4 regions of the Pseudoalteromonas sp. NFXS39 genome follow, and region 2 is predicted to be linked to each of the others. Evidence: predicted binding sites of a transcription regulator. Region 2 holds the regulator's gene; each other region holds the start of a gene.
The links. Region 2 encodes sigma-54, which starts transcription at its own class of promoters, with help from an activator protein. Its sites were predicted from a motif close to GTTGGCACGNNNNTNGNNT; they were not measured.

Region 1 (8,260 bases), on a different contig from region 2:
CGGTTGTAGATTGACAGCCAGCTAATAAACCTAAAGCTATAAACGCCAAAAGAGGCTTTAACGTTTTCACTTAATTTCCTTATAAATTATTATTTTAACGCGAAGATTCTAGACTAAGGCCTGGTAGCTCGCAATAAATTAATAACAAAAAAGGTACAAACTCTATATTAAGCGCGTTCATCCTTGGGTGATTCCATCACGACATGAGTTGTAATGGTTCTTACTTGTGGGATAGAGCCAAGTACATCAGCATGAAACGCTTTATAGGACTTAAGATCTGCTGTTTCAATTCTCAGCAAATATTCAAACGAGCCAGTTACATTGTGGCACTCTTTTACTTCATCAATAAACTCAAGAGCTTGTTCGAATGCTCGCTGAGATATTGTTGAGTGCTCATTTAAACCAACCCCAACATAAGCGATAAATCCTAGGCCAACAGCCTGATTATTAATAACCGCTCGATACCCCGCAATAACCCCAAGCTTTTCTAATTCTTGCACTCTACGAAGGCATGCTGATGGCGATAAACCCACTTTTTCTGCCAGCTCTGCATTGGCAATTCGGCCATTGCGCTTAAGCTCGCGCAATATTCTATCGTTAATTTTGTCTTTTTTCATTCTTGATTGTGAATTTCAAATATCAATAACAATATTAAGCGCAATAATTGTGCATATTACAACTTATAATTGCATCATAATTTAAATGGAGAAATAGTAATGAGTTTTGAAATTTTAACAGCCTTGGCATTATTTGCGTTGGTGTCATCAATTACCCCAGGACCGAATAACTTAATGTTGATGAGCTCAGGTGCTAACTTTGGCTTTAAAAGAACCATGCCACACTTACTTGGTGTGACGTTTGGCTTTATGTTTATGCTGGTTTTGGTGGGCCTTGGCATCATGCAGCTATTTGATTTGTTTCCACCAAGCTATTTGATATTAAAAGTATTTTGCATTGCTTACTTACTCTATCTGGCGTTTAAAATTGCCACAAGTAATGCACAACAAAAAGCCAGTAGTGAAAGTAAACCACTTACTTTTATTCAGGCTGCACTATTTCAATGGGTGAACCCAAAAGCGTGGGCAATGGCGTTAAGCGCGGTTAGTTTGTATGCCCCAGACAAAAACCTCACCTCAGTGTTAATAGTAAGCCTTGTATTTGGCTTAATTAACCTGCCATGCGTCAGCTCATGGACTTTACTTGGCGAAAAGCTTCAACATTTGCTTGCCAGCCCAAAGCGCTTGAAAGCATTTAACTACCTAATGGCAATACTATTAATCGCTTCAGTGATGTTTAGTTTGTTTTGATTTGGGCAAGCTTTGCTTGGCTTATTTTTCACATGGCACTAAAAAATCAACATGGTAATGCTCATCATGTCGTACCCAAGATGGTCTAGTCGAAAACTGGATGTGCTTTTTAAATCATCTGCATACTTGGTTTTATAAAGCCCTGCAGGGTTGGGTCAAAGGTCACCCGCCAAAGATCGTAACCTTTTGCTGTTGCCGATGTATGCAGCTCAACAATATGAGCTGCTAAAGCGGTGTAATCATCCTTAAACTGTTCAAACTGGCCTTGTTCATAAAATTCAATGTCGTAGCCAAAACGATTGAAAACGAGAGTTGGCAAATGAACGGATTGCCCCTTTTCGTTAACAACATATGTCATAAAATCAATAGACAAACCATTTTGATGGGTCTTGTACGGGCTAAATTTACCGCCATTTTCTAAGCCCGTTTCAGCGTATTTGTATCGTTTATCTGAATGGGATTTCTGGAGCGTTTGGTAAGCATCAACAATGATGTTTTTTACCTGCGAATGAACATACGTACGCCCTACCAGCTCAGCCACTTTGCTGTAACTGGTAAAGTTATCGCCATTGCTTGGCAGTTTTACTGCATTACGTACATAGCCATTGGCAGTAACCACATAAACTGTTAGCCATAGCCGACTGAGAGCTAATTAATAAGACTACAACTAAACACGTTTATGCGGCAAAAAATAACGGTCGAAACCAAATTAAAATAAACGCTTAAAGCATACTCTTTAAGGTCGCGTCTTTATCTATGAAATGATGCTTAAGCGCCGCTAAAATATGGATTGAAAGGGCCGCTGATAACAAATAGCCAGATAAAATATGAATTTGCCAGCCAAAATCGCTTAACCAAGCATTAAACGCAACGGCCTGACCCGTTTCATTGTAATTACTAGCAATTAATTGCCACGAAAAAACAGCAATACCAAAACCGCCAAAACCACTATAAAAAGCACCTGACAGTAACATTACAGCTAGCAAGATTAGCAAGCCCCAATGATAAAAATGAAGCCACTTAGTTAAGCTCGATTGTATGGCAGATTGAAACGGCTGATAGAGCCTATAAACTATCCTTAATAACCAGATGATAGCAATGAGCACCGCGATTGATTTATGCCAATGATACAAGCTGTAATCAGTCACCCAGGTCATGTAGTAACCCAACACAAGTACGCTCAGAATTAATATCGCACTTAGCCAGTGCAAAATCTTATGTGTTTTCTGTGTCTTTTTTGTCATGAACTTTATCCTTAAAAACTATATTCATGACTTAATAGTAAAGATTAAGCTTTTGTTTTAAATAAGATTGTGACGAAAGCCATCATTCTGTGACGAATGCACTCGACTCACTTAATACATTTGCTAGAGCAGGCTTAAAAGTTTTGCTAACAGGAATGCAAAACCCTAGTTTCATCTGTAAAGTTGCATTTGCTTTATGAAGATTAAAATCTTCAATGTGGGCTAAGTTTACAAGGTAGCTGCGATGCACTTGCTTGAATTCATAGCAAGGCAAGTGAGCTTGGCTGTTTTTGATGGTATCTCTTTTTAAAAAGCATTCAGATAATGTTTGTATTTCGACATAGTTGCCTGCAGCTTTAATAAATAATATTGATTCTGGAGAAAGTCTCTTAACAACCCCTTTGTGGTTTATTTCAATATACTTAGGTGGACCTTTCTCTGGCTTATCTTGCTTCGCTTGTGGCAAAAACGACATGCTGCATAATCGCCACAACGCCAAAACTAAGCAACACGCTATTAAGTACTTTGGTAAAAGCTGGATAAATGACGCTGCAATTGCATAACCATAAAAAGAGTAATCAATAAAAATACGTAAGATCACCAATGAACAAATAGCAACTGTGCACGCGATAATAAAAACAAATAAGTTATTACGGACTCTGCCTTTTAAATCAACAAAAGCCACCAATGCAATATTTAAAGCACATAAAGCCCCCCACTCTTTGAACCAAAAAACCTGTGAGTCCATAAACTGATATTGGCCTCCTGCAGTTAAATGGCGCCAAAAAAAGCAATATACATTAAATAAAATAAAAAAAGCCCCCCATAAAAAAGCCGCTTTTTGCCAAAGTTTTGTTAATTGCTGCCAGTATTTATAAATAATCATAGCCACTCCATTTGAATCATAAAAGATAGCAAAAATAAGTACTTCCTTATAAAGGCTTTTTAATTATATGTTAAAGCTTGTTAGTTCATACAAAAGCTCTCTGGTAAATTCAAGCTAGGCCACTATAATTAGTTCGAGCTTATAATAAAATTGCAATATGTAGTGCTATGTCTTTAAAAGTATTATTAAATTTTAAATTAAACTGGGTGTTTTTGTGCGCCTGTTTTTGGCTTTTTGCTCTGCCAATTCAGGCCAAATATGTGGTGGCTGTTGTGGGTAAAACCAAGAACGATAGCTTTTATCAGCAAGCCTTTCGTGGTTGTGAGCAATTTGCAAAACAACATCTCGATTTTGAATGTATTTACGACGGCCCTAAAGACTTTCAAGATATTCGCACCCAAGTGTTAGTGATCACCGACCTCATTCGTAGAAACAATATTAGTGGTTTATTAATCGCAACCACAGACTCTAATTATCTTGTTGCAAGAGCTCTTAAACAGCTTAAAGATAACAACATTCCTGTAATTACTTTTGACTCTGATCTGCTCGAAGAAGATCAGCAATATCGTTTAGCCTATGTAGGTACTAATAATTTTGATTATGGTGTTGCGTTAGGCAACGAATTAAAAAAATTTACTAACAAAACAACCAACCAAGTGTGTATTCAGTCAGGGCATTCAACGACACCTAATTTAAACAAGCGTATTGAAGGTGTGCGCTATGCATTATCAGGGCAAAAAGATAAACGTTTAAGCGGTGAAAATGGCTGGAGTGAGTTTGATCGCTGCCCTTTGTATAGCTTAGGCAAGCGAGAGGTATCCCTCGGCCAGCTCGACAAACTTCTTAACCTCGAAAACCCACCACTATTTTTAGCTGTAGCAGGTTTTGCCCAATTTAACCCTAACTATGCAAACGTAATTGCTAAACATAAACAGCGCATTGCTAATCAAGAGGTAGTGATCGTTTCTGCCGATACAGAGCAAATGCAATTAGACATATTAAAGCAAGGATTATCATCGGCTAACATTGGTCAAAACCCATTTGAAATGGGCCGCCTGTCTGCTGAATTGATGTATCAGTACCTAACTAAAGGTGAGCGACCCGCTAAGTCTCACTATTATTTAGACTTTCACTATTGCCAGCAAAGTAATGCTGGTACTTGCACCGTTAATCACTAAAACTTTGATCTCACTAAAGTGCAATTAACTAGATAAGGACTAGACTTACAACAACTTGATTAATTGAAAGGATTTAGCAATGACACACCTAGTTAGTGATTTGATGACGCCAGACCCGTTTGCTATTAGTGCACAAAATACCCTGCATGATGCTCATAACCTAATGAAAGAGAAGAATGTCCGTCATATCCCAGTGATCAATGAGCACGGTGGTTTAGTTGGCATGTTAACGCAAAAAATCATGATTGCTCAGGTAATGAATATCATGGCTAATTACAGCGCCAGCGCCCTTGAACGCAAAGAAAAACAAACCAAAGTAGTTGATATCATGGCTACCGATTTTACCAGTATCTCGCCAGAGCAACCGTTGCATGACGTCGCTAAGTTCTTTGTCGAAAATCGCCACGGCTGCATGCCTGTAGTTGATAAAGATAACAACTTAGTGGGAATTCTAACCTCATCTGACTTTGTTCGCTTAGCAGCAGCACTACTCTCTTAAGCCGTTAAATTTAAACTTATATCTGCACACTGAATTTTTTACATTCGGTGTGCAGAGTTTTCATACTCCACCTTAGCCATAGCTACTGCAACAAAACACAAAAAAAATCTAACCAAATAAATTCAACAACTTAACCACAAATCTCTTTTAGGCATAACGTTTGCTTCTATCTAACTAAACGTGCTTTTAAAACTAAAAGCGAAAGGAAATTAATAGATAATCTCGGAGGAGTAATGAGTAATTCATCATCAAAAGTCGCAGAATTTACAGCACCGGGTGTTAAAGACCAAGCTGCAGCTGACACAATTGCTATTTTAGACCAGCGTATGGTCGCTTTAATCGATTTACACCTCACTTTAAAACACATTCACTGGAATGTTGTTGGACCTAATTTTATTGGTGTACACGAAATGCTCGACCCGCAAGTAAGCGCAGTCCAAGAGATGACTGATACGATTGCAGAGCGTATTGCAACTATGGGTGGCGTACCTGTTGGCACACCACAATCAATTGTAGATCGCCGTACATGGGAAGACTATTCAATTGGTAAAGGTTTAGTGACTGACCATCTATCTTCACTTGATAAAGTGTACAACGGCGTCAATAAAGACCACCGTGCAGCTATCGAAAAGCTTGGTGAGCTAGACCCAGTTTCTGAAGATATGATCACCGGCCAACTGGCCGATTTAGAACAATTCCAATGGTTTGTTCGTGCGCACATTGAATCGTCTACCGGCGAATTGAAAGGCTAAACCCCCTAGGTCTATCCGAAGACCCCTTGCCCAGCATTTGCTGGGCTTTTTTTGCTTTGCTACAACCAACCTTTATGTTTAAAGAACAAATATGGTGCAAAGCCAGACAGCAACATAATGCCAATCGCAAACGGGTAACCCCATGCCCATTGCAACTCAGGCATGCTGTTAAAATTCATCCCATAGATACTTGCGACGACGGTCGGCGGTAGAAACACCACAGAAGCAATTGAAAAGGTTTTGATAATTTGGTTTTGTTCGATGTTTATAAAACCCTGAGTCGAGTCCATTAAGAAGTTCACTTTATCAAACAAGAAGGTACAGTGAGACATAAGGGTATCAATATCGAGCACAATTTCACGCAGTGATTCGCGGTCTTCTGTTGGTGCTCCTAAGTAGCGCAGTAAAAACGAGATATTCCGACGCGTATCCATCAAACATAAGCGCACCTTGCCGTTGTTATCTTCAAGACGAGAAATTCGGCTAACGGCTTCTTCTAAATCTGAGTCGTCTTCTTCAAGTACATAAGCACTGAGTTTTTCTAATTGATGGTGCATGTCTTCAAGCATATCTGCGTGGTTTTCGACTTTTTGGTCAAACAAAGTTACTAAAAGTTGCTTGGGATTATCACACGCCACTTGCCCTTTTCGAGCACGAAGTCGTAATAAACGAAAATCGGCTAATTCATCATCACGGATTGTCAGCAAACAGTTGTCTTGTAACAAACAAGCCACTGTCACCGTATTAAAGCGCCCTTCATTTGGTGACATAAAAAGCGCATGCACATGCAAGCCTTCATGGTCGATAAAACACCGGGAAGACGCCTCGATTTCTTCAACATCATCAGCACCGGGTAAGGTAATATTGAGGGTGCCTGCCAGTGCTTGTCGTTCTTCTTCTGTTGGATTTATGGTATCAATCCAGTGGGCATTTTTAATAGAAGTGACAAGAGGTGTATCAGCAGCTGGTTCGGTTTCTGTAATTACACCTTGGTCTATAGAAAAAAATCGTAACATGCGCCCTATCCTGATAAATCAATTTAAAGCAAATACTATAGCTGTTCACGTTAATGAACAATGACAATGCTACTAATTCCCGGGTAAAGCAGAAAAATAATTTAAACTTAACATCAATTACTTATTTCGCTTTTTTGAAACGCACAATAATCATACCTATCAAGATGATACCAAGGCCTATTAAGCAAGGTACAAAAGCGCTTTGCAGGGTAATATCAAAGGCTAAAAAGTCAGGGGAACCCGTTTGCCAAAGCGTCCATTCATAACCAAGTTTTGATGCAATATGTTCACCGCCGCTGCTAAGTACGATGATTGCATCATTGTTATCGGGGTTAATGCGAAGCGTGCTATTTATTGCCGGCTCATTTGCACCATCGTGGCCAAACACAAAATCTCCCGACGCTGTTGGTGCGTAAAGCATGGTACCAAGCCCCCAGATTGGTGCTCCTAAGCTAAATCCTAATGGCTCTCGCATGGTGGTGATCATTTGCGGGCTTAACTGCCCTGTTTGAGGTGATGTTAATGCTTGCACTAAAGCGATTAAGTCATGGCTACTTGCCAGTAAACCTGTGGCCGCTGCCGATGCGTATTGAAAGTGCTGGGAAGCTTGCCCACTTTTATCGTACGCAGGTGCTATGTTGTCTAACTCAGTGAGTACATCATAACTGGCATCAGTCATGTTGACTGGCTTAAAGACATTATCATTCATCCAAGTTGCAAAGCGTTGATTCGTCTTTTCTTCTACCAGTAGCTCTAGCATCAGATAGCCGCCACCAGAGTATTGAAAATCGCCCGGTGGTTTCGTGGCTTTAATTTCTCGCACACCCGTTGATGAAAGCGGGTTATCAAGCGACTCAAGTAAACTTGGTACCGTTTCACTTAGAGGAATATCAGCAAACCCCAAACCATCACTAAGCCCAGCAGTATGAGATAACAGATGAGTAAGGCTGACCTTTTGATTATCAAACTCTGAATCAGGTAATTGCCAAGCTGTTAGTTGTTCATGTATAGCTTTAGCTAGGTCAACTTTCTGCTGCTCTGCCAAAATCATCACGCCATAAGCAGTAATAAACTTGCTAAGTGATGCCACAGGGAACAACGTATTTGCAGTTATTTCATCTTTGCTTTTCGAGTAATCTTGAAAAATCACTTCGCCACTTTCAATCAAAACATAAGCTATGTTCGCTTGGTTTTCAGAAATCAACGCCTGGCTGTTGGCAATAAATTGCTCAGTGTTACCAGTCTCAGCAATTGGCTTTAAAAACCAACCACTGACACCACCATACAAACAGGTCGCAGCCCAAGCAGATGACAAAAATAGCGTTAACAAAATCGTTTTAAACCAGTTCATACCCTACTCCTTGCTGTGCAAACCGAA
Region 2 (8,260 bases):
GTCAAGATTGTCAGGCGATTGCAGCGTTAATTATTTCTCTTGGTGCAAGGTTAGGCTTAAAAACTATTGCAGAAGGGGTCGAAACACAAGCGCAAGCAGATTATTTAGCCCAGCTTGGCTGTGATGAAGTGCAAGGCTTCATGTACGCTAAGCCTATGCCAGAAAAAGAGTTAATTACCTACCTGCAAGCTAAGCAATAGCTAGTTACAGTAAGTGCATATGAATTAAACAGCGCCCTTCCACGTGAAGGGCGTTTTGTTTTCTATAATAATGCATAAGAGTGGGGTATAATTCGCCCCTTTTGTTAGCAGAGTACACTTTATGAGCGCATTAAAAGCCGAGCGAGGCCTGTTTTCTTACCCTAAGTATTGGGCTGAATGCTATGGCACGGCGCCATTCTTACCGACCACTCGTGCAGAAATGGACGCGTTAGGCTGGGATAGCTGTGACGTGATCATTGTCAGTGGTGATGCATATGTTGATCACCCAAGTTTCGGTATGGCTGTGATTGGCCGCATGCTTGAATCGCAGGGTTTTCGCGTTGGTATTATTGCGCAGCCTGACTGGAACTCGAAAGATGCCTTTATGGCGTTAGGCAAGCCTAACTTATTCTTTGGTGTTACGGCGGGTAATATGGACTCGATGATCAACCGTTATACCGCTGAAAAGCGTATGCGTCATGATGATGCATACACGCCAGGTAACATAGGTGGTAAACGCCCTGACCGTGCGGTGGTTGTATATAGCCAACGTTGTCGCGAAGCTTATAAAGATGTGCCGCTGATCATCGGTGGTATTGAGGCGAGTTTACGTCGTATTGCTCATTATGATTACTGGCAAGAAAAAGTACGCCGAAGTGTTCTGTTTGATGCCAAAGCCGACATTTTAATTTACGGTAATGCTGAGCGTCCACTTGTTGAAGTGGCTCACCGTATTGCCGCAGGTGAGTCGGTCGAGACAATTCAAGATATACGTGGTACCGCGGTAATTCGTAAGGAACCACTGCCGGGTTGGCGTGGTAGTGACTCTACAGCTATCGATAAAATCGGTAAGATTGATCCAATTCCAAACCCGTATGGCGCAGATGATGTAGGTTGTAGTAAATCTGAGTTTAAAAAAGCGGGTATTGATCTAAGTGCTGAAGCAGCCAAACCAATAACTGTTCAGCCTGCACGTCCTAAACCATGGGAAAAGACCTACGTTAAACTGCCAGCGTTTGAGCAAGTGAGTGTGAATAAGCCGCTTTATGCCCATGCGTCGCGTATTTTGCACCAAGAAACAAATCCAGGCTGTGCACGTGCGTTATTTCAACGTCATGGCGACCGTTCTATTTGGGTAAATCCGCCAGCATTTCCACTAGAAACAGAAGAAATGGATGGTGTATTTGGTTTGCCATACCAACGTATTCCGCACCCAAGTTATGGTGATGACAAAATCCCTGCGTATGAAATGATTAAAACCTCAGTGAACATTATGCGTGGCTGCTTTGGTGGTTGTTCTTTCTGTTCGATCACAGAGCACGAAGGGCGTATTATTCAAAGCCGTTCAGAGCAATCAATTATTGATGAAATTGAACAAATTCGTGACAAGGTACCGGGCTTTACAGGGGTTATTTCTGACTTAGGTGGACCGACTGCGAATATGTATAAGTTGCGCTGTAAGAGTAAAAAAGCAGAGAGTACTTGCCGTCGTTTATCATGCGTTTATCCTGATATTTGTAAGCATATGGACACGGATCACACGCCAACCATTGAGCTTTATAAAAAAGCCCGAGATGTGAAGGGTGTGAAGAAAATCTTAATTGCTTCAGGCGTACGCTATGACTTAGCAGTTGAAGATCCACGCTATGTAAAAGAGCTGGTTACCCATCACGTAGGCGGGTATTTAAAAATTGCCCCTGAGCATACCGAAGATGGCCCATTATCTAAGATGATGAAGCCGGGTATGGGTGCTTATGATAAGTTTAAAGAGCTATTTGATAAATACTCAAAAGAAGCAGGTAAAAAGCAGTATCTGATCCCGTACTTTATTTCTGCTCACCCAGGAACTAAAGACGAAGACATGGTTAATATGGCGCTTTGGTTAAAGAGTAATGACTTTAAGCTTGATCAAGTACAAAACTTTTATCCGTCGCCAATGGCCAACGCAACGACGATTTATCATACTGAGATGAACTCGTTACGCAATATTAAAAATAACACTGAGCAAGTGCCTGTACCAAAAGGCGCCCGCCAGCGTCGTTTACACAAAGCGATTTTACGTTACCATGATCCTGCTGGTTGGCCGATGATCCGTGAAGCGCTAAGAAAAATGGGCAAAGCGAATCTAATCGGTAAGGGGCCAAACTGTTTGGTACCGGAAGAAGGTCGCAACGAGAAAGCAGCTAAAGGGAAGGGCGGTAAAGGCCGCGCGGCACTGACTCGTCATACCGGTTTTAGCCAGTTTAAAAAGGCCAATACTAAACCAAGAGTTGGTAAAAATAAGCAGCGTGCAAGTAAATAAAAATAAATACGGCCCTTAAAGGGCCGTTTTCAGATTAGATTAATAACCACGTTGCAGTACCTAAGAAGGCAAAGATACCGACAATATCGGTAACGGTTGTGAGTACCACACTGCCAGCGAGGGCAGGGTCAATTTTCATTTTCTTGAGAATTAATGGAATGCTTGCACCCGCAATACCTGCAGCAACCAGGTTCATAAACATTGCAAAGGCTAATACTGCACCGAGCTTAAAGTCCCATTGCCATAGGGCAACAACACCGGCAATTAATATCGACCAAATAACGCCATTCAGTGCGCCAATCGCTAATTCCTTGAGTAATAAGAAGCGTTGGTTAGTTTGATTAATATGGCCAACGGCTATACCACGAATAACCAGTGTTAAAGTTTGACTGCCTGCAACGCCACCCATTGAAGGTACGATACCATTGAGTACTGCCAAAATAGGCAAAATTGCTAAGGTATTTTCAAAAAAGCTTGCCACAATTGCTGCTAGCAATGCGGTTAATAAGTTAACTCCAAGCCAAATAGAGCGACGTTGCGAACTTTTTAGCACTGGCGCAAAGGTATCTTCTTCGTCATCAAGACCAGCGAGGCTTAGCATGCTATGTTCAGCATCTTCGCGGATTACGTCAACGATATCATCGATGGTAATACGACCTAGCAAGTGTGCGTTGTCATCAACAACCGGGGCTGAAATCCAGTTATGACGTTCGAAAAGTTGTGCTACATCACTTTCATCCATTGAAATAAGTATAGACTCACAATCTTCATCCATTAAATCGCGAACAATTTTATCAGATGGGCTTGTCAGCAGTGTAGTTAACGAAAGTGCTCCTAGGAAGCAGTTATGCTTATCAACAACGTATAAGTCATCAGTACCTTCTGGTAGCTCACCTCGTAGGCGTAAATAGCGTAGCACTACATCTAAAGTAACATCTGGGCGAATTGTTACCGTATCGCTGTTCATCAAGGCACCGGCAGAGCGCTCTTGATAAGAAAGTGCCTGAGTAGCCCTTTCTCTATCTTGCGAGTCCATTGCACTAACTACGTCTTGATATACGGTATCAGGAAGGCTACGTAAAACCTCACCTAAGTCATCGTCGTCCATGTCCTCGGTGGCGGCAGCAATGTGCTCAGGTTCCATCTGCGCAATAATACCAAGACGTACATCTTCAGACAGTTCTTCTAGAACATCACCACGCACATCTGGATCAACCAGCTGCCAAAGCATACGACGAATTTTATGGGGAGAAGACTCAAGTAAAAGGGCTGTATCACAAGGCGCCGTTTTGGCTAACATACCGCGCACTTGAACAAATTGACCACTATTGAGTGACTTGGTCACTTGTTTGAGTTGTTGTAGTGGGTAATCTTGTTCAAAGGCTTCTGGCATTGGCGTCCTTACAACTGAAAAAAGTTTATATAGGCTGAGCAAATACAGCATAGTTGCTTTGTGGTGTATTTGCAGAGATATCGTCGCACTGTGATAAATTTATTAAGAGTTTTGCAACTTAGAAAAGCGAGCGATATAAAAGTAGGATATTTAAAGGGAATTTCAAATATCCTAATTAAGTTTACCGTAAATCTTGAAGGCTTAGCAAATGCTATTCTTGCTCGTGAAAGCGCTGTGCGATTAATTCACCGATTGCAGTTAATGCTGCATCAGCATCAGGGCCTTCACAAACGACTCTAACTTCTTTACCTTGACTGCTTTCAAGTAGCATTAACGCCAATACGCTGTCACCTTCAGCTTCTTTATCGTCTTGATAAAGCGTAATTTTAGCATCAAATTGTAGTGCTAATTGGGCTAAAACAGTGGCTGCGCGAGCATGTAAGCCGAGTTTGTTTTGAATTAAAAAGGTATCTTCAGCGCGCATTATAATAGTGCCTAATTAAATGTCTTGTTCACGGTGGCGAATTTTTACATTGTCATGGCTTTTAGCAAAACTCTCACCAATTGTTTGCGCTAAGTAAACAGAGCGATGTTGGCCACCAGTACAACCAATGGCAATGGTAAGGTAACTTCGGTTGTTACGCTCTAAATGTGGTAGCCATGTTTGCACAAATGTTTGAATTTGCCATGTGAACTTTTGCACTATGCTGTGGCTAGCTAAGTAATCTTTTACTGGTTGATCTAGACCCGTTAGCGGCTTCAAATCAGGTTCCCAGTGTGGGTTAGGTAAAAAACGTGCATCAAATACGTAATCAGCTTCTTTTGGAATACCGTGTTTAAACCCGAAAGACATAAAAGTGATAATCAGTTTTTTATCCTTTTTACCCAAAATCTTTTCGCGAATTGATTCTGCTAACTGATGAACACTGAGATCTGTGGTATCAATCATAAAATCAGCACGAGTGATCAACACATCGAGTAAGACTTTTTCTTGTTTAATAGCCAGATCAAGTGGCAAAGAATCAATGGATAATGGGTGTAAACGACGAGTCTCTGAAAAGCGTTTTATCAGGGTTTGGTCATCACTGTCTAAGTAAAAAAGTGTTGGATTTGCGAAACCAGGAAGGTACTCAAGAATATCATTAAATTCTTGCTGCTCTTTTGGAAGGTTACGCACATCAATACTGACCGCTATTTTATCGTAGTTATCTGATACGCTACGCACGAGCGAAGGCAGTAAATTGACTGGAATATTATCAACGCAATAATAACCTAAGTCTTCAAGTACTCGTAAAGCGACCGATTTACCTGAGCCTGAGCGACCGCTGATAATGATTAATTCCATTTATGCCTCTGCTGATATAACCTGAAACAGTTGCTGATCGGTAGTAGCGCTACGCAGCTGTTTACAAAACTCTTTATCTTTAAGTCTATCAGCAATTGTTGATAAGGTCTTTAGATGAAGCTGAGAGTCACCATCTGGTACGATGAGTGCTACGAAAATGTCAACAGGGCGATTATCAATTGCATCAAAATTGATTGGGGATTCACTCACTATGACAAACGCCTGAGGTTCATCGGCGCCACTCATTCGGCCATGTGGAATAGCAATACCTCGGCCAATACCGGTGCTACCTAGCTTCTCTCGGTTGAGTAAAGCATTTAGGATATCTTGTTGAGATAAATGAGGAAGCTGCTGGTGAGCCAGTTCGCTGATATATTCAAGAATTCTTTTTTTGCTATTAAAAAGGACCGCAGCTTTGCTGCAGTCCTGATTAGTAAGTGAACTTAGTTTCATAATTTAATGTCGAGCTAATTTCTCTTTGTGTTTAATGACTTGGCGATCAAGCTTATCGATCAACGAGTCAATGGCTGCGTACATATCTTGATGTTCTGTAGAAGCGAACAATTCGCCTCCGTTTACATGTAAAGTTGCTTCTGCTTTTTGGCTTAATTTTTCTACATCTAGAATGACATGAACATTATTAATATGGTCAAAATGCCTTTCTAGTTTCGCAAACTTGGTGTTTACATAGTCTCTTAATGAATCAGTGATTTCTACATGACGACCAGTTAAATTTAGTTGCATAAGCATTTTTCCTTCTATGTAAAACGTCTAAATCAAACTCTTACGCTGATTAGACGGAGGTATTGCTAGAGACTCACGATATTTTGCAATTGTACGTCTAGCTACTTTAATTCCTTGCTCAGCCAATATATCTGCAATTTTGCTATCACTCAATGGTTTAGCCGAGTTTTCTGCAGCGACTAACTTCTTGATTAAAGCGCGTATTGCTGTTGAAGAACACTCACCACCATTTTCAGTGCTGACATGGCTTGAGAAGAAATATTTCAACTCAAAAATACCCCTAGGGGTATGCATATATTTTTGCGTTGTTACTCGTGAAATCGTCGATTCATGCATTTCGACCATTTCAGCAACATCATTTAGCACCATCGGCTTCATTGCTTCTGGGCCATGCTCAAAGAAAGCTTGTTGTTGTTGAACGATACAGTTGGTCACTTTTAATAGTGTATCGTTACGGCTTTCTAAGCTCTTAATAAACCACTTTGCTTCTTGTAAGTGAGAGCGAATAAATTGGCTGTCGCTACTTGATTTAACAGAGCGAGACATAGCCGCATATTGGCTGTTCACTCTAATCTTTGGCATACTATCTGGGTTTAACTCAACCACCCAGCGACCTTTTACTTTTTTCACTGATACATCAGGTATGACGTACTCAGACTCTTCGCGTACTATGCTATCCGCAGGCTTAGGGTTTAAGCTGTGAATTAGCGTCATTACTTCTTTAAGCTCATTTTCTTTAAGCTTAGTCTTTTTCATCAAAGTTCGATAGTCGCGACTCGCTAATAATTCGATATGCTCAGATAAAACCATTTTAGTTTCAGCTAAATATGGCGTGTTTGCATCGAATTGGCGAAGTTGAATACACAGGCATTCCTGTAAACTACGCGCGCCAATACCGACAGGATCAAACAATTGAATTCTCTTTAGGACCGCTTCGACTTCATCAAGTTCGATTTCTTCTTCATCACTATTTTGATTAAAGCTCTCGACGATATCTTCACAGCTTACCGTTAAAATACCAGAGTCATCGATAGCCTCAACAATTGCCACAGCAATCGCTTCATCAGTCGGACTAAAGGGAGTTAGCTGTAATTGCCACATAAGGTATTCGTGAAGGGTTTCGGTCGATGCACCTTGATAAATAGATTCATCTTCTGGCATTGGCCCTGATGATGTTGATGGAGCGGCACTCATGTACTCATCCCATGTAACATCCATGGCTAAATCGTCACTTACAGTGTCTTTATTTAGAGCATCACTGCTTTCTTGTTCATATTCGCTAGGTGCTTCGTCTGCAGAAGCGCTGACTTGCACATCGTCAGATTCAGCTTTTTGCTCATTTTTGCCGATGCTTTCTTCGTTGTAATCCGCTTCTTCCACTTCAAGTAAAGGGTTACTATCTAGCGCCTCTTGAATTTCTTGTTGGAGATCCAATGTACTGAGCTGCAACAAACGAATAGCTTGTTGCAGTTGTGGAGTCATTGTAAGTTGCTGGCCCATGCGCAGCTGTAATGATTGCCTCATGTATCCCTAACAATCCTTTTTTTAAGTTATCGATAACTGTGCAAAGACAGTTAAGTTATTATCGATTTATTGTCATTGTTATAAGTCTAGCAGATGCTCTAGTCGGTGGCGTAATGGTTACAGCCTAAATTGCTCGCCTAGATAAACATCGCGTACAGTTTGGTCAGCTAATACGTGCTCAGGTGTGCCTGATGCAATTAGCTCCCCATGAGAAACAATGTAGGCTTTTTCACAAACATCAAGGGTTTCTCGAACATTATGGTCAGTAATTAGTACACCAATACCACGATTTTTTAGGTGCTCAATAATTTTCTTTATATCTAACACTGAAATTGGATCAACACCAGCAAAAGGCTCATCTAAAAGGATAAATTTAGGATTAGCGGCTAATGCGCGAGCAATTTCAACGCGGCGACGTTCACCACCAGATAGCGCCATACCTTGACTATCACGGATGTGTTGGATGCTAAATTCATCTAATAAGCTATTTAGAGTTTCTTCCCGCGTGGTTTTATTTAGATCTTTACGAGTCTCTAAAATAGCCATCAAGTTTTGGTAAACTGTTAACTTTCGAAAAATCGAAGATTCTTGCGGTAGATAACCAATACCCAACCTCGCACGGCTGTGCATTGGCAAAAGGGTAATATCGTTATCATCGATGCTAATTTTACCTTTGTCGCTCGGAACTAGGCCTACAATCATGTAAAAAGTCGTGGTTTTACCAGCACCATTTGGGCCAAGCAAGCCAACAA
Region 3 (8,260 bases), on a different contig from region 2:
TCGCAATTACATTATGGAAAAAGCCAACGTACAGTTTAAATCAGTAAACTTTATGCGTGGTCGCAGCATTCAAAATGCCGTTGTTATTTTGGATGAGAGTCAAAACTTAACTGCGTCGCAGTTGAAAACTATTATCACTCGCTGTGGCGAAGGCACTAAGCTAATTTGCTCAGGTAACCTTGCTCAAATCGATAGTAACTACTTGACCCCAGTGACCTCTGGCTTAACTTATATTGTTGAACGTTTTAAAGATTTTGAGGGCAGTGCTACTGTTAACTTAAATGGTGTAGTACGTAGCAGGTTAGCCAGCTTTGCTGAAGAAAATTTATAGCTTGCCAGTATACTTATGCCTCGTTAACCTAGCTGTAACGAGGTAAGGTACATATAAGCCAGTGAATTTTTTACCATTAAAGCATTATTATCGCTCTTTGGCAGTGGCACTTATTGTGCCGCTGCTGGTGGCGTTTTTTTTGTGTTTACACCTGTATAACTTAAAACTTGAGCGAGTGATAGAAAGCAGGCAAAACGGATTTAATAATATTACTGCTCAGCTTTCCCATGCGATGAATGCCGCGGATGGCCTCATAGACACCATGTTCAAGCTTTATGAACAGCCACTTTCTTATGATTTTGATCCTAGTTGGACACGTAATGTGAATCAATATGATCACTATTACTATCAAAGTGTGGGCGATGGAGTGGGGGAGATAGTCGGGCAAGGAAAGTTTGCCTCAACGGCTTATGCAATTAATCAATGGCGACGAGTTATTGCCCTCGGCCCCTCGTTTAATACCACTCTGTCACTTATTCAATCTTTAGAAGCCGTGGCTTATGTTAATGAGCAAGGTTTTGTTTACATCAAGCGCCGTAGCATAACAAAAAGTGAATTTCTGACCAGTTTGTTAGATAATAAATTTCGACCTTTATTAATAAATAGCAACAATCTTGCCTCTAGCTCAGTGTTGACCATTAATGGTCATGCCTATTTTGCAATTGGCAAGCAAAGAGCTGCTAATAGTCGCGATTACATTGTGTTGATTTATGATCTTGAAGCAATTTCTAATTGGTTAAAAAAAATAGCGCCTAACTATGGTGAGTATATTTTTATCAATCAAGATAACCAAGTTATTGCCAGCTCAAAGGCAACGCTTAATACGACCATTAGTGCCAGCGAACATTGGCCGCATGTCGCGGTAGATATGCGCAAAAATAACGATAGTCATTTAGTACAAGAAGCTACCAACTTACCTATTTACACTCGTTTCTATGAATCACAGCAAGCTCTTAGTGAACCAGTTGGCTATGACATCTTTTTAGAGTTCGCATTTTTGAGTGTTTTTTTAGTGATGATGTTCAGCGCTGTTTTTTGGTTGAGTCAGCGCATTTTTGTAAAACCGATGACGCACTTAATGAATTACCTTGAGCAGCATGATGAAGGCAAACAAGCGTTAGTTCATTATCGGATTCCTGTTGATTGGCAGCCTTGGTTCAGCCGTGTGAAAAAGGTGTTTAGTCGTAATGAGGAGCTCGTTCAATCTTTACAAGAGGCAAATAAAGCGCTTGATTCCCAAGTACAGGTAAAGTCAAAACAATTGCGCCGTAGTATTGATGCGAAAGAGCGTCACTTAGCGTTATTAAATACTATGCTAAATAACGTGCCGGATCTTATTTACTTTAAGAATATCGATGGCTCGTTTTTAGGCTGTAATAAGGCGTATGAGCGTTATATTGGCTTGCCACAAGAGAAGTTAGTGGGCCAGCAATTATGTGATATTAGTGATGATAAAGGCGAATTAAACGAGCTTGAAAAGCAAGTGCTTAAAGACCGCCAAGCTTATCAAAAAAGATTGACCACAGAAGATAGTAGTTATCTGTTTAGCATTGTGCCATTTTACAACGAGCATCAGCAATTTCTTGGCACTATGGCGATTGGTCGTGATATTACCGAGCAGCATAATGCGCTTAATGCATTACAAAGCTCTGAAGCTAAATTACGCAGTGCTATGGAATATGCTGCTAATGGAGTGCTGTTGGTTTCGCTTGAAGATCAGGTGCTGCAAGCAAATAAAGCAGCACGTAGAATCTTTGCAATTGAAAACGCTAATGACCTCAAATTAATAGACTTATTTGCAGAGCCATCTTATCAGACGCTAAAGGATACCTTGACAGAGTTACTGCATGAGAAGAAAAAAGTTTATCACTTTAGTCTTGAGCAGCAAGAGCAACAACGGTGGTTACAAATTAGCGTGTCATTAGTTTGGAATGCTGAGCAAACACCGGATTACTATGTTGTTCATGTACAGGATGTGACGGATTTAGTGCAAGCAAAAGATGATGCTGAGCGAGCAACATTAGCTAAAAGCCGTTTTATAGCTAACCTAAGCCATGAAATACGCACACCACTTAATGCTGTACTAGGCTTAATTGATGTGATTGCACTGCAAGGGTTAACACAGCCGCAGCGTAACCATGCCGAGCAAGCAAAATCTGCAGCCAATAGCTTGCTTACCTTATTAAATCGTATGCTAGATTTTGCCCGCGCGGAAAGCTCGCAAGTGCAAATTAATAAAGCCCCTTTTAGTGTGCCTGATTTAATCGATTACTGTCAGGGGATCACAGCTCCCTTATGTGCGAATAAAAATATCGAGTTTAAAGTCAAATGTGACCAAAGTATTAGTGATAACTTGGTTGGTGATCAAATTTGCTTGCAGCAAGTATTAGCTAACCTACTCACTAACGCAGTAAAATTCACCGAGCAAGGTACAGTGACATTAAACTTAATGCTGGTGGAGGAATCTGCTGAGCAGCAACTTATTTGTTTTACAGTCAAAGACACCGGTATTGGTATTAGTAAGGCCGATCAAAGCCGCTTATTTGATGCATTTACCCAAGGCGATGAATCATTAACGCGCTCTCATCAGGGGGTTGGTTTAGGTTTAGCGATTGTTAAATACGAAGTTGCATTGATGGGAGGCGAAATTAAGCTTGAAAGTGAAAAAGGCAAAGGCAGTGAATTTTGCTTTTGCTTGCAGCTCGATAAAGCCGTAGAGCCTGTGAAAAAAGAGCTGGTTTCATTGCCTTCTAGTACTGATCTATCTGGACTTTTAGTACTTGCTGTGGATGATAATCCACTAAATTTAAGCATTATTAAAAGCATTTTAGAGCAAATTGATGTCACTGTTGTGTGTGCACACAGTGGTGAAAAAGGCATTGAGCTGGCAAAAAGCCTCAGACCTGATCTCATTTTTATGGATATTCAGATGCCAGAAATGGATGGTTGTCAGGCAACGCGTATTATTCGTCAGTCTTTCACTAAAGAGCAAATGCCTATTTATGCACTCACTGCACACAGTGAAAGCGAAGATATTGAGCATTCTATTTCGGCCGGTATGAATAAGCATCTCACTAAACCTATTGTTGCCAGTAAATTATTTTTAGCAATGAGTGAGTTGGATAGGCCAAAAGAAGTCTTTTTTGATCAAGCTTTTATAATGTCTCAGTTTGCAAATAATACTAAGTTAGTATTAACTATGTTGTCGAAGTTTGCGACTATGGCAGCTGAGCAGCTATTACAAATCTCTACATTAAAAACTACCAATGAGTTGGTTCGTGTAGTTCATAATGTTAAAGGATCAGCTGGCAATCTTGGTTTTAAGCGATTGTCAGCGTGCGCACAACAATGTGAAGCTAGGCTTAAAGCAGATGGCGAATTGCCCGAGCAATTAAATGATGAATTGCAATGGCAAATAAAACAGGTCATTGCATTTATCATTGAACAAGGATCTACTGATGTTGAAAAGAGCCAAGGTACTGATTGTTGATGACGATCCGTTAAATCGCTTGGTATTAGAGAAAACATTACAGCAAGACTATGATGTTTTTTGTGTAGAGAGTGGCGAAAAAGCACTGACGTTTTTAAAAACGCAGACTGTTGATTTATTGATCTTGGATATTGTGATGCCAGGCATTGACGGTTATGAAGTGCTAACTAAGTTAAAAGAAAACGCTGCCACCAGTATGTTGCCTGTTATATTCATTTCTGCAAATACCAGCCATGATGACGAAGCTAAGGGCCTTGAATTAGGCGCGATGGATTACATCACGAAACCATTTAGTGCTGCTATCGTTCGTGCCCGTGTACGCAATCAGCTGCTGATCAAACAAAAAAATGACTTACTCGAAATGCTCGCCTCAATTGATGGCTTAACTGAGATCCCAAATAGACGTTATTTGGATGAAAACTTAGCGCGAGAGTGGCGCCGGTGTCGTCGAGATCAAACTCCATTATCAGTGTTATTAATGGATGTCGATCATTTTAAACGTTACAACGATTGCTATGGCCATCGTGCAGGTGATGACTGCTTAAAAAAAATTGCTCATGCCTTAGTTGGGGCGTGTGAGCGAGGCAGTGACTTTGTTGCTCGTTATGGTGGTGAAGAGTTTGCTGCGGTACTTCCAAATACCTTTGCCAATGAGGCTATCTCGTTTGCAAATAAACTACGAAATGCAGTGAATGAGTTAAACATTCTACACAAAGCGTCGCTAAATGCCGACCATGTCACAATTAGTATTGGTATTGCGACCACAGAAAATGGTCAGGTTTATGCAGAACAAACCTTGCTAGAAGAGGCTGATTTAGGTCTTTATCAGGCTAAAGATGCCGGGCGAGATCAAATTGTATCGAGAATGATCGCTGTAACTGAATCAGAGTAGGCAAAGCCTACTCTTAACTTTAGCTTGCTAATTAGCCGTTACTTAGCGATTTATAAATTGTATCACCCACACCAATTAACTTATCATTTTTAAATACGAGTGGCGTACACTCGTCTTTAGTCATCTTGCCATCAGAATGAATGCTATGTGTTACATAGAATAATACCTGATAAACATCATCACCTTGCTTTAACAACTCGGTAAAGTTAGGTGTATTCAGTTTGTTTAATACGGTTTGGTAGCTTGTATCTAATGCGAGATTAGAAATCACTTCACGGTTACTTTTATGCTGTTTTTCCCAGCTAGAAGAACTACCAGCCCAATGAGTGTCGGCTTCACCGTCAGAAACAGCGATGACACAGCCAGTTAAAAATGGTGCAGTTAGAGCGGCAATTAGAAGTGCTTTTTTCATGTTTTTTATCCCTAAGAAATTGTTTTATAGTTAAACCTTGATAGCAAACTGCTTGCCAAAAATTTTATTTCTAATAAAATCATTGGGTTAATGTTATTTTGCGCAATGGGGCTAAGTAAAAAATCACTAACTACTTAGCTCTATTGACTAATATATTGCCTTTTAGACCAACCTGTTACGCATCTCGCCCTGATTAAATGCCTGAATATTTAAAGCTATTTCGTTAACTAAGCGAACAATAGACTCTTGGCTTGCCCATGCGATGTGAGGCGTGAGCAATAGGTTTGACCCTTTGTAGAGTGCTAGCGGGTTTGATTGCTCTGCGGGTTCTTTGCTGAGTACATCAACACCAGCTCCAGCAATGATATTATTAGCCAATGCATCTGCTAAATCAGCTTCATTGATGATACCACCACGGGCGGTATTAATAATGATGGCTGACGGTTTCATCATTCTTAACTCTTCCGCGGCTATTTGGTTGCGAGTTTCATCAGTTAGCGGGCAGTGAACACTAATAATATCCGCTGTTTTTAGGGCGTCATTAAAACTGACGCGACCTTCACGAGGTGCTTGGCCTTTACGCTCACTGATGATGACTTTGGCACCAAAGACTCGTGCTACGTCGGCAACGGCTTTACCCAGTGACCCATAACCAACAATTGCCAATGTTTTGCTGGCAATTTCATTAAAGCTGTAATCTAGGCGACAAAACATCGGGCTTTTTTGCCATAAGCCTTGCTGACAATCATTAATGTATCTGTGAGTATTACCCAATAAATTAGTGATTAGAGTAAAGGTATGTTGCACCACACTTGGTGTTGAATAGCCCGCTACATTTGTCACTGCAATGTTATGCTTCTTAGCCGCCTCTAAGTCAATGTTGTTAGTACCTGTGGCTGCAACGCAAATGAGTTTTAAATTAGTCAGCTTAGCCATGGCGTGCTGATCAATCACCACTTTATTACTGATAACTACATCTGCATCTTGGCTGCGCTCAACAACTTGTTCTTGGTTGGTTAAGTCATAACAGGTTAATTTACCTAATTGCGCTAAGGCATCTAACGAAGTGTTGGCTAATGTCGCTGCATCAAGGACAGTAATATTCATGTGCTTTCCTTTTTTAATTTATTGCTTGACCTTGGGGTGTACTCCAAGGTTTATAGTGAGCATAATAAATAAACGCTTCACAATGGAGACGGTGATGAAAATAGGTGAGTTTGCCCGTCAGTTGGGTGTCTCAACAGATACGCTAAGGTACTACGAAAAGCATGGTTTGTTAACGCCAAGTTCGCGTTCAGACGTAGGATATCGTTTTTACTCTGAGGATGATTATAAGCAAATGGCTTTTATTCTCAGAGCAAAGAATGTTGGCTTTAGTTTGGCTGAGATTAAAGAGCTACTTCAGATTAAATTTCATAAAGATCAGCACTCTTGCCATGAAGTTAAAGAGATGACGTTACAAAAACGTGATCTCGTTGCACAAAGAATTGCAGAGCTTACTCGCTTTTATGACTCACTTTCATTATTGGCAGATAAATGTTGTGGCGGTGAAGAACCTGCTGAAAACTGTTCGATACTAACGACGCTGGAGGATATCGATGGACTTACTCATTAATTTTTGGCACCTGTTTTTACTCTCAGCACCTTGGTTAATGCTAGGCTTATTCATCGCAGGTCTTTTAAATGTGTATTTGCCTGCCAACTTTCTTAATCGCCATTTAGGCAAAGAAGGCTTATGGACCACAGTGAAAGCGGCCTTTATTGGTGCCCCAATGCCACTGTGTTCATGTGGCGTAATCCCTGCGGCAATTGGTTTAAGAAGAGCGGGGGCGTCAAAAAGTGCCACCACAGCATTTTTGGTATCAACTCCTGAAACTGGGGTCGATTCGGTCTCCGTATCTTATGTGTTATTAGGTCCATTTATGGCGGTGATTCGCCCTATTGCAGCCGTATGCAGTGCGATTGTGGCAGGTGTTTTAGTAGGTAAAGACAGTGAACTTCATCAACAGCAAAGCACAATACCAAATAAAGAAAGCACTAAAACAGACTCTTGTTGTAGCAGTAAACAACCAGAGCCTATGACCGCATCAAGCTGTTGCAGCAAAGAGGCACCTGTTAAGCCCGCGCAAAGTTGTTGTAATAAGCAAACGCTTAAAGAACCTGAGCCTGTTAAAAAAACAAGTTGTTGTAGTAGCAAGGAACTGCAACCAACACAGGGTCAGCAACACAGTTGCTCAACAGAAAAAGAAGCACCTTCGCAGAAAAGCTGTTGTAGCAGTGAGCACTCAACTAAAACCGTTGAAAGTCGTTTTAGCAAACTGAAACGCGCGGTGAGTTTTAGTTGTAACAAGCTGCTTGAAGACACCATGATCTGGTTAATGATCGGTTTATTCTTTGCTGCTCTAGTACAAACTTATGTACCAGAATCTTATTTAAGCCAGTGGGGTAATGGCATCCTTGCGATGCTGGTGGTCATTTTAATCAGTATTCCTATGTACATCTGTGCGACTGCATCGACACCTATTGCGGCAGGCTTATTACTCAGTGGTGTGTCCCCCGGTGCGGTGCTCGTGTTTATGTTAGCTGGGCCAGCAACTAATATTGCAACGCTTGGTGTGGTTGGAAAAGAGCTTGGCAAGCGAGCAGTATTTGCCTACCTATTAGGGGTAATTGGAACGGCGCTAGCATTTGGCTTTTTAACCGATTATTTAGTGGCGCAGTATGGTTTTGTGGTTGCGCCTATGATGGGCGAAGAGCATGAAGTTTTACCTCATTGGTTAAGTCTTGCAGCGGGTATTGTATTGGCGATTTTAATGCTTAGATTGGTCCTCAAAATGGTATTTAAAAAGTCGTCTCAAACTGGTAAGAGCATTACTTAATTATTTGTTATAAAAATATTTTTTTTACATTGATTGGGATTTAAGTTGGTTAACTATCGCGTCTCGGTTCGCATTTAAAATTGTCTGAGTTATAATCCGCCAATTATTTTTAACGGCACGCATCGCGTGCCGTTTTTTAACTTAAGTAGTTTTTAATGAGTGAAAGTGTGGATAAATACGCCGACATAAGACCTTACAATGATGATGAAGTAGCTGATTCAGTAGCGCGTTTGATTGCTGATAATGCCTTTGTAGA
Region 4 (8,260 bases), on a different contig from region 2:
TTGGTGATTTATTTGTTAACAACCAAGATGACTATGTAAACTCATTTGAAACAAATATTTATGCTTCAGGTGCACTAATTGAAGATACGCTTTTCTTCTACGGAATTTATACATTCCGTGATATCGAACAAGAGTACGGTAATGCTTCTCAAACCTCTCTAACAAAAGAAAAAGATGATGACCCTTACTATCTAGCGCGTATTGACTGGAACATCAATGATGATCATCAATTAATGCTTTGGGGTTTTAGCGATGAACGCACATACTCAGAAAGCACAATCGAAGATCCTAATGGCGTTGGCAACTACACAGTAGATGGCGGTACAGCTTATCACAAACGCGGTGGTGAAAGTTTTGCAGTACGTTATACAGGTAACCTGACTGATGACTTAAGCATGTCTGCTATGTATGGTGAAGTTAAATTCTCAGAAACTGATTATTCTGACTTTGATGACTGCCCTACTGGCTATGACGCAGACTTAGGTGTTGATACTACCTGTTATGTAAACTTCACTGTAGGCGCCAATGAAGATAAGCGCGAGCAATTGCGCGTTGACTTTGATTGGTACTTAAATGATGAGCATACATTAAGATTTGGTTATGACTCAGAAACCAATACATCAGATGCAACTACGATTAACTCTGGTGGTATTTACTACTACTACAGAACATACGAAGAAGGTGCTCGCCTTCCAAACGGTTATATTCTTCCAGAAGAAATGAAAACAACTCGTGTACGTAACTATAAGAATGGTGGTGCATTCGAAGTTGAAAACTGGGCGATTTATATCGAAGATCAATGGGCTGTTACAGATAACTTAACGTTAACTTTAGGTCTACGTAATGACAGTTTCACAAACTACAATGCTGATGGCGATGAATTTGTATCTATTGATAACCAAATTGCGCCAAGATTAGGTGCATCTTGGGATATCAATGGTGACGGTGACAGTAAATTATTTATTACAGCAGGTCGATATTACTTACCTGTTGCTGCAAATACGAACATTCGCCTTGCAGGTGCCGAAACTTATATTCACACTTGGTACGAGTATGAAGGCCTTAATGCTGATGGTACTCCTGTTGGTTTGAGCAATCAATTAGGTGATATCGCTATTTCAAATGGTGGTGATGGCACAGCAAAACCTTCAAACACCCTAGCAGATAAAGATCTTGAGCCTATGTACAATGATGAAATCATTGTAGGTTATCAAGCAGCGATTAATGATGACTGGTCTTGGAGCATCAAAGGTACATACCGCACACTTGGTAATCAAATTGATGATGGCTCATACATCTTTACTGATGAAAATGGTGAAAAAATTGGTGAAAACTGGTTCCTATTTAACCCAGGTAATGGCGCAACATTTAATTTTGACTTAGATGGGGACGGTGTAACTGAAGAGTATAGCTTCACAGCTGAAGAGCTAGGTTATCCTGAAGCTAAACGTCGTTACGCTGCAGTTGACCTTTCAATTGAGAAAAGTTGGGATGAGGTGTGGTCTTTAAAAGCACTATACACTTGGTCACATAACTACGGTAACACAGAAGGTTTTGTTAAATCTGATAATGGTCAAGATGATGCTGGTTTAACACAAGACTGGGATTACCCTTATCTTATGGATGGTGCTAACGGTAACTTACCAGCAGACCGTCGTCACAATATTAAAGTTTACGGTGCATACGCAGTTACTGAAAACTTCTTAGTAGGCGCAAATCTAAATATTGCTTCTGGTCGTCCTTGGACAGCACTAGGTGCGGGCTATACACCAAACCCAGACTTATATGATTATGGCGATACTTATTATGTAGGTGATAAACGCTATCCTCGCGGCAGTATGGGAACAACTCCCTGGACAGCGCGATTAGATCTTAACTTTACGTACAACTTGCACTTTAATGATCAAAAAGTACGCTTCGCATTAGATATTTTCAATATATTTGATGCAGCTACAGCAACTCGTTATGACGAAGTTGCTGAAATAGCGGCTGGTGATGACAGTGCAACATTTGGTTTAGCTGAAAGTTATCAATCTCCTCGTAGAGTCCAACTATCTGCTTCTTACGACTTTTAATTTCGATTAAATTAGTAAGATAAGCAACGATTCTAAAAGCCTCATTATGAGGCTTTTATTTTTTAATATTTACAACTAAATAGTGCTGCAATAATTAGTCGATATTTATTTAAAGTGAATCAAGCAACCTTATAAAATACAAGTGAAAGCATGAGGAAGGAACAAGGCTTCAAAATAAAACCATACTAATGGTAGGTTAATAGTTTTCGCGGCATTAATGTCTGATTTAGGCATACAAGAATAACAAATTATTGTACAAATCATTCAATAAAGTACTGCAATTCAAGCTCTATAAACGTCATTTTGCTTGCCAGAAGCACTGAAAAAAGTACATTCATTGCAATCTACAACATACAAATTTAGCTCAATTATACATTGAGCTAAATACTTGAAGGACCAAGTTTAACGCTGACAACTAGGTCTCGGCTCAAACTCGCTGGCTCGAATTGGAAGCTGCACCACTTTGCCGCACCCAGGAGGTGCTTGTAAACCGGTTTCTTCATTAATGAATGCCCAACGAATAGAAGCAGGACGAGTATCCGCTATGGCTTCAGGGTTGAGTGGTTTAAGGTAGCGAATATAGGCTTCTAGTGCACCAACACTGCCTGTTAAACCTGTGCTCTTGTTATCGTCGCGACCAATCCATGCAACAGTAACTGTGTTTTGGTCAAAACCGGCAAACCAGCTATCGCGTAAATCATTACTAGTGCCTGTTTTACCTGCAAGTTGGATTGATGGGAAGTGGGCGTTTAAACGTTTAGCGGTACCGTCTTTTGTCACGCGTTTCATTGCGTACTTGGTCATGTAAATTGATGCATCGTCGAAGCGTTTTTGCGAAGCCACTTCATGTTTATAAAGTACTTTACCTACTGAGTCAGTCAGTGCTGAAATAGACGTTAATTCGCGGTACTGGCCATCTGCGGCAAGGGTAGTATAAAGCTGTGCCACTTCAAAACTAGAAAGCTCAAGTGCACCTAAAAGCAATGATGGGTATTGATCAATACGCCCTTCTACACCTAAACGCTTCAAGGTATCGGCCACTTTATCTACACCAACATCAAGACCAGTATTAACTGCAGGAATATTAATACTATTACTAAATGCTTTATATAATGGCATATATCCGCGGAACTGCTTGTCGAAGTTCTCAGGTTGCCATACTTTACCTTGCTCATTAGTCACTTGTAGCGGCGAGTCATCCACTAAAGTGGCAACATTAAATTTGCCACTTTCAAATGCTGTTAAATAAACTGCGGGCTTAACTAATGAGCCAATGTTACGCTTAGTATCTAGCACTCGGTTAAAACCAAAATAACGTACGTCACGACCTGCAACTAATGCTGAGACCCCACCCTTTGCAACATTAACAGAGATCATCGCCGCTTCAAGCTCTTCTGTTTTAGGGCGTCTTTCTAGGTAAGGTAAACTTGCTTCAATAGACTCTTCCATTGCTGTTTGCTTTTGTAAGTCAAAATAGGTGAAGACACGTACCCCAGCATCTAACACCTGCTGATCTGGTAACAAACGTTTTAATTCGCGATTAACCAACTCTAAGTAACCCGGATATGACTTTTGCAGGCTGTCTTTCATCGGTGCAATATCAATAGGACGCTTTAACGCCGCGCGGTATTCTCGAGTATCAATAAGCTTATTTTCAACCATTAAACGAAGTACGAGATCACGGCGCTCCATTGCACGTTCGCTATAACGACGCGGGTTGTAATACGAGGGACCTTTGACCATAGCCACAAGCAGTGCAATTTGATCGTATTCAAGTTCGTCCACAGGTTTTGAGAAATAAAACTCAGCGGCAAGACCCATACCGTGAACACCTTGATTGTAAGACTGACCCAAATACACTTCATTGAGGTAGGCTTCTAATATTTCATCTTTGCTGTAGCGATAATCTAATATTAATGCGATAAGCGCTTCATTAAACTTACGCACCAGCGATCGCTCACGGGTTAAATAAATATTCTTTGCTAATTGCTGAGTTAAGGTACTACCGCCTTGCACTGTTCTACCAGCTTTAATATTACTGTATAGAGCGCGCATAATTGACCACACAGATACGCCGTGGTGTTGATAAAAATTACGGTCCTCAACCACCAGCAAGGTGTCTTTTAGCATCGGTGGAAATTTATCAAGCGGCACAAACTCACGATCTTGTTTTGAGTCATTGCCAATTCGGGCAATTTGTACCGGCTCTAATCGTGCGCTGTTCAAACGACGACCAAACTTATCTTTGATTGTTGCTAACTTTTGCCCCGAAAAGCGCAGCTCAATTACTTGTGAATCTTCTAGGCCATCATAAAACTCAAACTCACGGCGATACACTTTAATACTATTGGCTGATTTAACATACTGACCGGTACGGCTTAGCTTATTTACAGATGAGTAATTTAAGCGGTTCAATTCCCAAATAACCTCTTGCTGAGACAAGTATTGCCCAGGATAAAAGCTCATTGCACGGGCATAAACTTGTGCTGGTAACTGCCATTTATTGCCTTCAAACTGACGGGTAATTTTGGCATCTAAATAAATTAGATACAGCACCATAGCAATAATCAATGCGAGCGAAAGCTTCCAAAAGATTGACCAAAGTTTTCTTGTTACACTGGCTTTAGCTGGGCCTTTGGATGCGCGTGAGCGCTTAGTGGTATTTTTCTTTGATGTCGCCTTAGGTTTGCTAGACGATTTTTTTGCAGGAGTTTTTTTATCAGCCATTGAGTTCGCTATTGGTCAGTTAATTTTACAGGAATACACCTTGAACAGCGCAATGTTAACACCTGTAAAATTAACAGTCACTTAAACTCGTTTAGCGTGTACACAGCCATAGCGAGTGGATCACTGCTGGTATAAAAAAGATGAAGCATAAAATAATGTTAATCACTAAGTCTTTGCCTGCACCTGCTTTTAAAAATACTGCCACAGGCGGTAAAAATAGTGAAATGATTATAAGTAAGAGTTTGTTATCCATAGTTTTTCCTTATTAGTTTGGAATTTAAAGCATAGTTCAAAAATAACTATTTCGCTTATTAGAAAAAAGTTATTTAAATGCAAAAAAGCCCTACCTAAGTAGAGCTTTGATTTGAACACACAATGATATTGTTAGGTACGTGCTACTGCACGCACTTAGATTAGTTACTGCGAACTGATACAAACTCAGGGTAAGCATCAATACCACAGTCATGTTGATCCATACCGTTCAACTCTTCTTCTTCGGTAACACGGATACCCATGGTATTTTTCAGAATTGCCCACACGATTGATGATGCGATGAACACAAACCCTAAGATACATACTAAGCCAATTAATTGATTAACAAAGGTTGCATCTGAGTTTGAAAGTGGTACTAGCATGATACCTAATGAACCACACACACCATGTACAGAGATAGCACCCACTGGATCATCAATTTTTGCTTTATCAAGCGCAACAATACTAAACACAACCAGTGAGCCACCTAATAGACCAAGTAAACAAGCAAGTAATGGAGTTGGTGATGCTGGCTCAGCAGTAATTGTTACAAGACCTGCTAATGCACCATTTAGAACCATAGTTAAATCAGCTTTACCCCATAACACTTTACACACGAATAGTGCTGCAATAGCGCCACACGCTGCTGCTGCATTAGTGTTTAAGAAGATTTTACCTACTGCTGTTGCATTTTCAGCGTCAGAAACAAGTAGTTGTGAACCACCGTTAAAACCAAACCACCCCATCCAAAGGATTAATGTGCCAAGTGTTGCTAACGGTAAGTTAGAACCTGGAATTGGATAGATTTCACCGTTTTTACCGTATTTACCTTTACGAGCACCTAGGAAAAGTACACCAGCTAGCGCTGCCGCAGCACCTGCACCATGAACGATTGCAGAACCAGCGAAATCAACAAAGCCCATTTCAGATAAGAAGCCTGCGCCCCAAGTCCAGTAACCTTCGATTGGGTAGATAAAACCAGTTAAAACAACAGTAAAAACTAAGAATGCCCATAACTTCATACGCTCAGCCACCGCGCCAGATACGATTGACATAGCCGTTGCTACGAACACAACTTGGAAGAAGAAATCAGACTCTAAAGAGTGGTCCGCATCAGCAGCTTGAGTGCCAATTAATGCGCCAAATGAAGGAATGAAACCGCCTTCTGCATTATCAACATACATGATGTTGTAACCCACTAATAAAAACATAGTGCAGGCAATAGAAAATAGTGCAACGTTTTTAGTTAGGATTTCTGTTGTATTTTTTGCACGCACTAAACCTGCTTCCAGCATAGCGAAACCAGCCGCCATCCACATTACTAAAACACCCGACATTAAAAAGTAAAAAGTGTCGAGTGAGAACTTCAACTCTACGATAGTGTTTTCCATAATTCCCCCTTAAATTGCTTCTTCATCTAGTTCGCCCGTACGAATACGAACGATTTGGTCTAAGTCGTAAACAAAAATTTTGCCGTCACCAATTTTGCCTGTTGAAGCAATTTTTGTGATGGTTTCAACTACGCGTTGACAATTTTCGCTACGAGTTGCAATTTCAAGTTTGATTTTTGGAATAAAATCGACTTGGTATTCAGCTCCACGATATAGTTCAGTATGACCGCGTTGACGACCAAAGCCTTTTACATCAACAACTGTCATCCCCTCAATGCCTAAATCAGCCAATGCTTCACGTACATCATCAAGTTTGAATGGCTTTATTATTGCACTAATCATTTTCATAGTGGCCCCCTTCGGACGCTTATTGTTATCCTGTTGGTTTATACAATCCAACCTTTGTGCCATTATTTTTTATTCTTTAATTTCAATTATTTATTAATAAAAACTAGTTTTTGCACAAAAAAAATGCACCCTAATGGTGCGTTTTTTTAACAATTAGCCAGCGCTGGTGCAGTAAGCACAACTATAACTGAACTAAGCAGTTCCGATCTTGCTGTTTGGCTTGATATAAGGCTTTGTCAGCAATGCGCATCGCAGCTGTAAGTGATACTTTTTGGAATAGGGTCATACCGATGCTCATCGTTAATGAATAAGGCTCACCGTTAATTGAAAAAGCATGACTCGCTAACTGCTCTCTGAAAATATTGAGTTTAGATTCTGCGTTAGCTAAATTCATATTGTGCAGAACCACTGCAAATTCTTCGCCGCCAATTCTAGCGATAGTGAAGTCATCAAATTTAGTCTTTAAAAATGAAGACACTTGTTTTAGAGCCTGATCACCTGCTTCATGACCAAACTGGTCATTCACATTTTTAAAGAAGTCGATATCAAGCAAGGCCAGTACGTTTTCTTGCTCAACATTTTTAAGTAATTTTTCTGCGTATTGATAAAAATAGCGACGATTATGCAAGCCAGTTAAATGGTCGCGGTAGGCGCTTTCTTTTATATCGGCTATTAAAGCAAGCTGCTCCATGGTTTGCATAACACGGCAATGAAATTCTTCATTCATAAACGGCTTAGTTAAAAAGTCGTTTGCTCCGTATTTAATAAAACGCGCCGACAAGCCATGCTTACCCGCACCGGATAACCCGATAATTGCTAAGTCATCACGGCCACGGAAATTACGCACCGCTTTCACTAACTCAAAACCATCCATTGTTGGCATTGCATAGTCTGTAAGTAACAACTTAATCTCAGGGTCGTCTTTTAACATTTGCAATGCTTGCTCACCATCTTGGGCATCGCGTACATCAAACAATTGCTTTTCGAGCATTTGCTTCATTAAAGTGCGGCTCAATACTGAGTCATCGGCTACTAGCGCTTTACTCCCATCATTTCTAAGTAGTTGCGCAACAAGCTTTATCGCATAATGATATGAATCACGGTTATCTTTAACCACGTAATCTACTACACCAAGCTCTAACATTTGCTGGCGAATATATTCATCAATCTTTGATGTCAGGACCACGGTTGGAATATTTTTTGATAAGGTGTATTTAGCTACTTCGCCATTCATCGCATCAGGTAGCGTTAAATCGACTAAGGCTAAGGTGTAATCGTGCTCTGATATTAAAGAGACGCCCTCTTTTAAAGACCACGCAAAGTCAACAGCTACATCTAAATAGTGAGCAGCGAGATGACGTAACACTTGCTGTACTACTTTACTGTCTTCGACGACTAATACTCTTTGCATTGCAACTTCTCTTTTCTAAGCACGTGTACACAGATTATAAACACGCTAAATATACG

Region 1: the regulator sigma-54 is predicted to act here: its motif matches at 5,262-5,280, upstream of dps (DNA starvation/stationary phase protection protein Dps).
Region 3: the regulator sigma-54 is predicted to act here: its motif matches at 5,167-5,185, upstream of J3455_RS15640 (DUF3192 domain-containing protein).
Region 4: the regulator sigma-54 is predicted to act here: its motif matches at 6,839-6,857, upstream of J3455_RS03630 (P-II family nitrogen regulator).

Annotation. Positions count from the first base shown of each region.
Region 1 covers NZ_JAGDEC010000006.1:301,881-310,140, forward strand. The annotation lists gene J3455_RS13395 (hypothetical protein) at 1-70, opposite strand, end outside; gene J3455_RS13400 (Lrp/AsnC family transcriptional regulator) at 168-617, opposite strand; gene J3455_RS13405 (LysE family translocator) at 717-1,307, shown strand; gene J3455_RS13410 (replication initiation protein) at 1,417-1,926, opposite strand; gene J3455_RS13415 (cytochrome b) at 2,030-2,551, opposite strand; gene J3455_RS13420 (LytR/AlgR family response regulator transcription factor) at 2,634-3,437, opposite strand; gene J3455_RS13425 (substrate-binding domain-containing protein) at 3,605-4,615, shown strand; gene J3455_RS13430 (CBS domain-containing protein) at 4,695-5,114, shown strand; gene dps (DNA starvation/stationary phase protection protein Dps) at 5,348-5,866, shown strand; gene corA (magnesium/cobalt transporter CorA) at 5,926-6,882, opposite strand; gene J3455_RS13445 (serine hydrolase domain-containing protein) at 7,004-8,233, opposite strand.
Region 2 covers NZ_JAGDEC010000007.1:147,701-155,960, reverse strand. The annotation lists gene J3455_RS14450 (bifunctional diguanylate cyclase/phosphodiesterase) at 1-200, shown strand, start outside; gene J3455_RS14445 (YgiQ family radical SAM protein) at 322-2,502, shown strand; gene mgtE (magnesium transporter) at 2,537-3,895, opposite strand; gene J3455_RS14435 (HPr family phosphocarrier protein) at 4,107-4,379, opposite strand; gene rapZ (RNase adapter RapZ) at 4,395-5,240, opposite strand; gene ptsN (PTS IIA-like nitrogen regulatory protein PtsN) at 5,241-5,693, opposite strand; gene hpf (ribosome hibernation promoting factor) at 5,697-5,984, opposite strand; gene J3455_RS14415 (RNA polymerase factor sigma-54) at 6,012-7,508, opposite strand; gene lptB (LPS export ABC transporter ATP-binding protein) at 7,626-8,260, opposite strand, start outside.
Region 3 covers NZ_JAGDEC010000008.1:149,134-157,393, reverse strand. The annotation lists gene J3455_RS15655 (PhoH family protein) at 1-331, shown strand, start outside; gene J3455_RS15650 (response regulator) at 393-3,821, shown strand; gene J3455_RS15645 (GGDEF domain-containing response regulator) at 3,790-4,713, shown strand; gene J3455_RS15640 (DUF3192 domain-containing protein) at 4,745-5,125, opposite strand; gene J3455_RS15635 (D-2-hydroxyacid dehydrogenase) at 5,288-6,232, opposite strand; gene zntR (Zn(2+)-responsive transcriptional regulator) at 6,327-6,740, shown strand; gene J3455_RS15625 (SO_0444 family Cu/Zn efflux transporter) at 6,724-8,004, shown strand; gene J3455_RS15620 (1-acyl-sn-glycerol-3-phosphate acyltransferase) at 8,160-8,260, shown strand, end outside.
Region 4 covers NZ_JAGDEC010000002.1:18,529-26,788, reverse strand. The annotation lists gene J3455_RS03650 (TonB-dependent receptor) at 1-2,075, shown strand, start outside; gene mrcB (penicillin-binding protein 1B) at 2,478-4,802, opposite strand; gene J3455_RS03640 (YqaE/Pmp3 family membrane protein) at 4,894-5,055, opposite strand; gene J3455_RS03635 (ammonium transporter AmtB) at 5,216-6,445, opposite strand; gene J3455_RS03630 (P-II family nitrogen regulator) at 6,455-6,793, opposite strand; gene J3455_RS03625 (diguanylate cyclase domain-containing protein) at 6,975-8,204, opposite strand.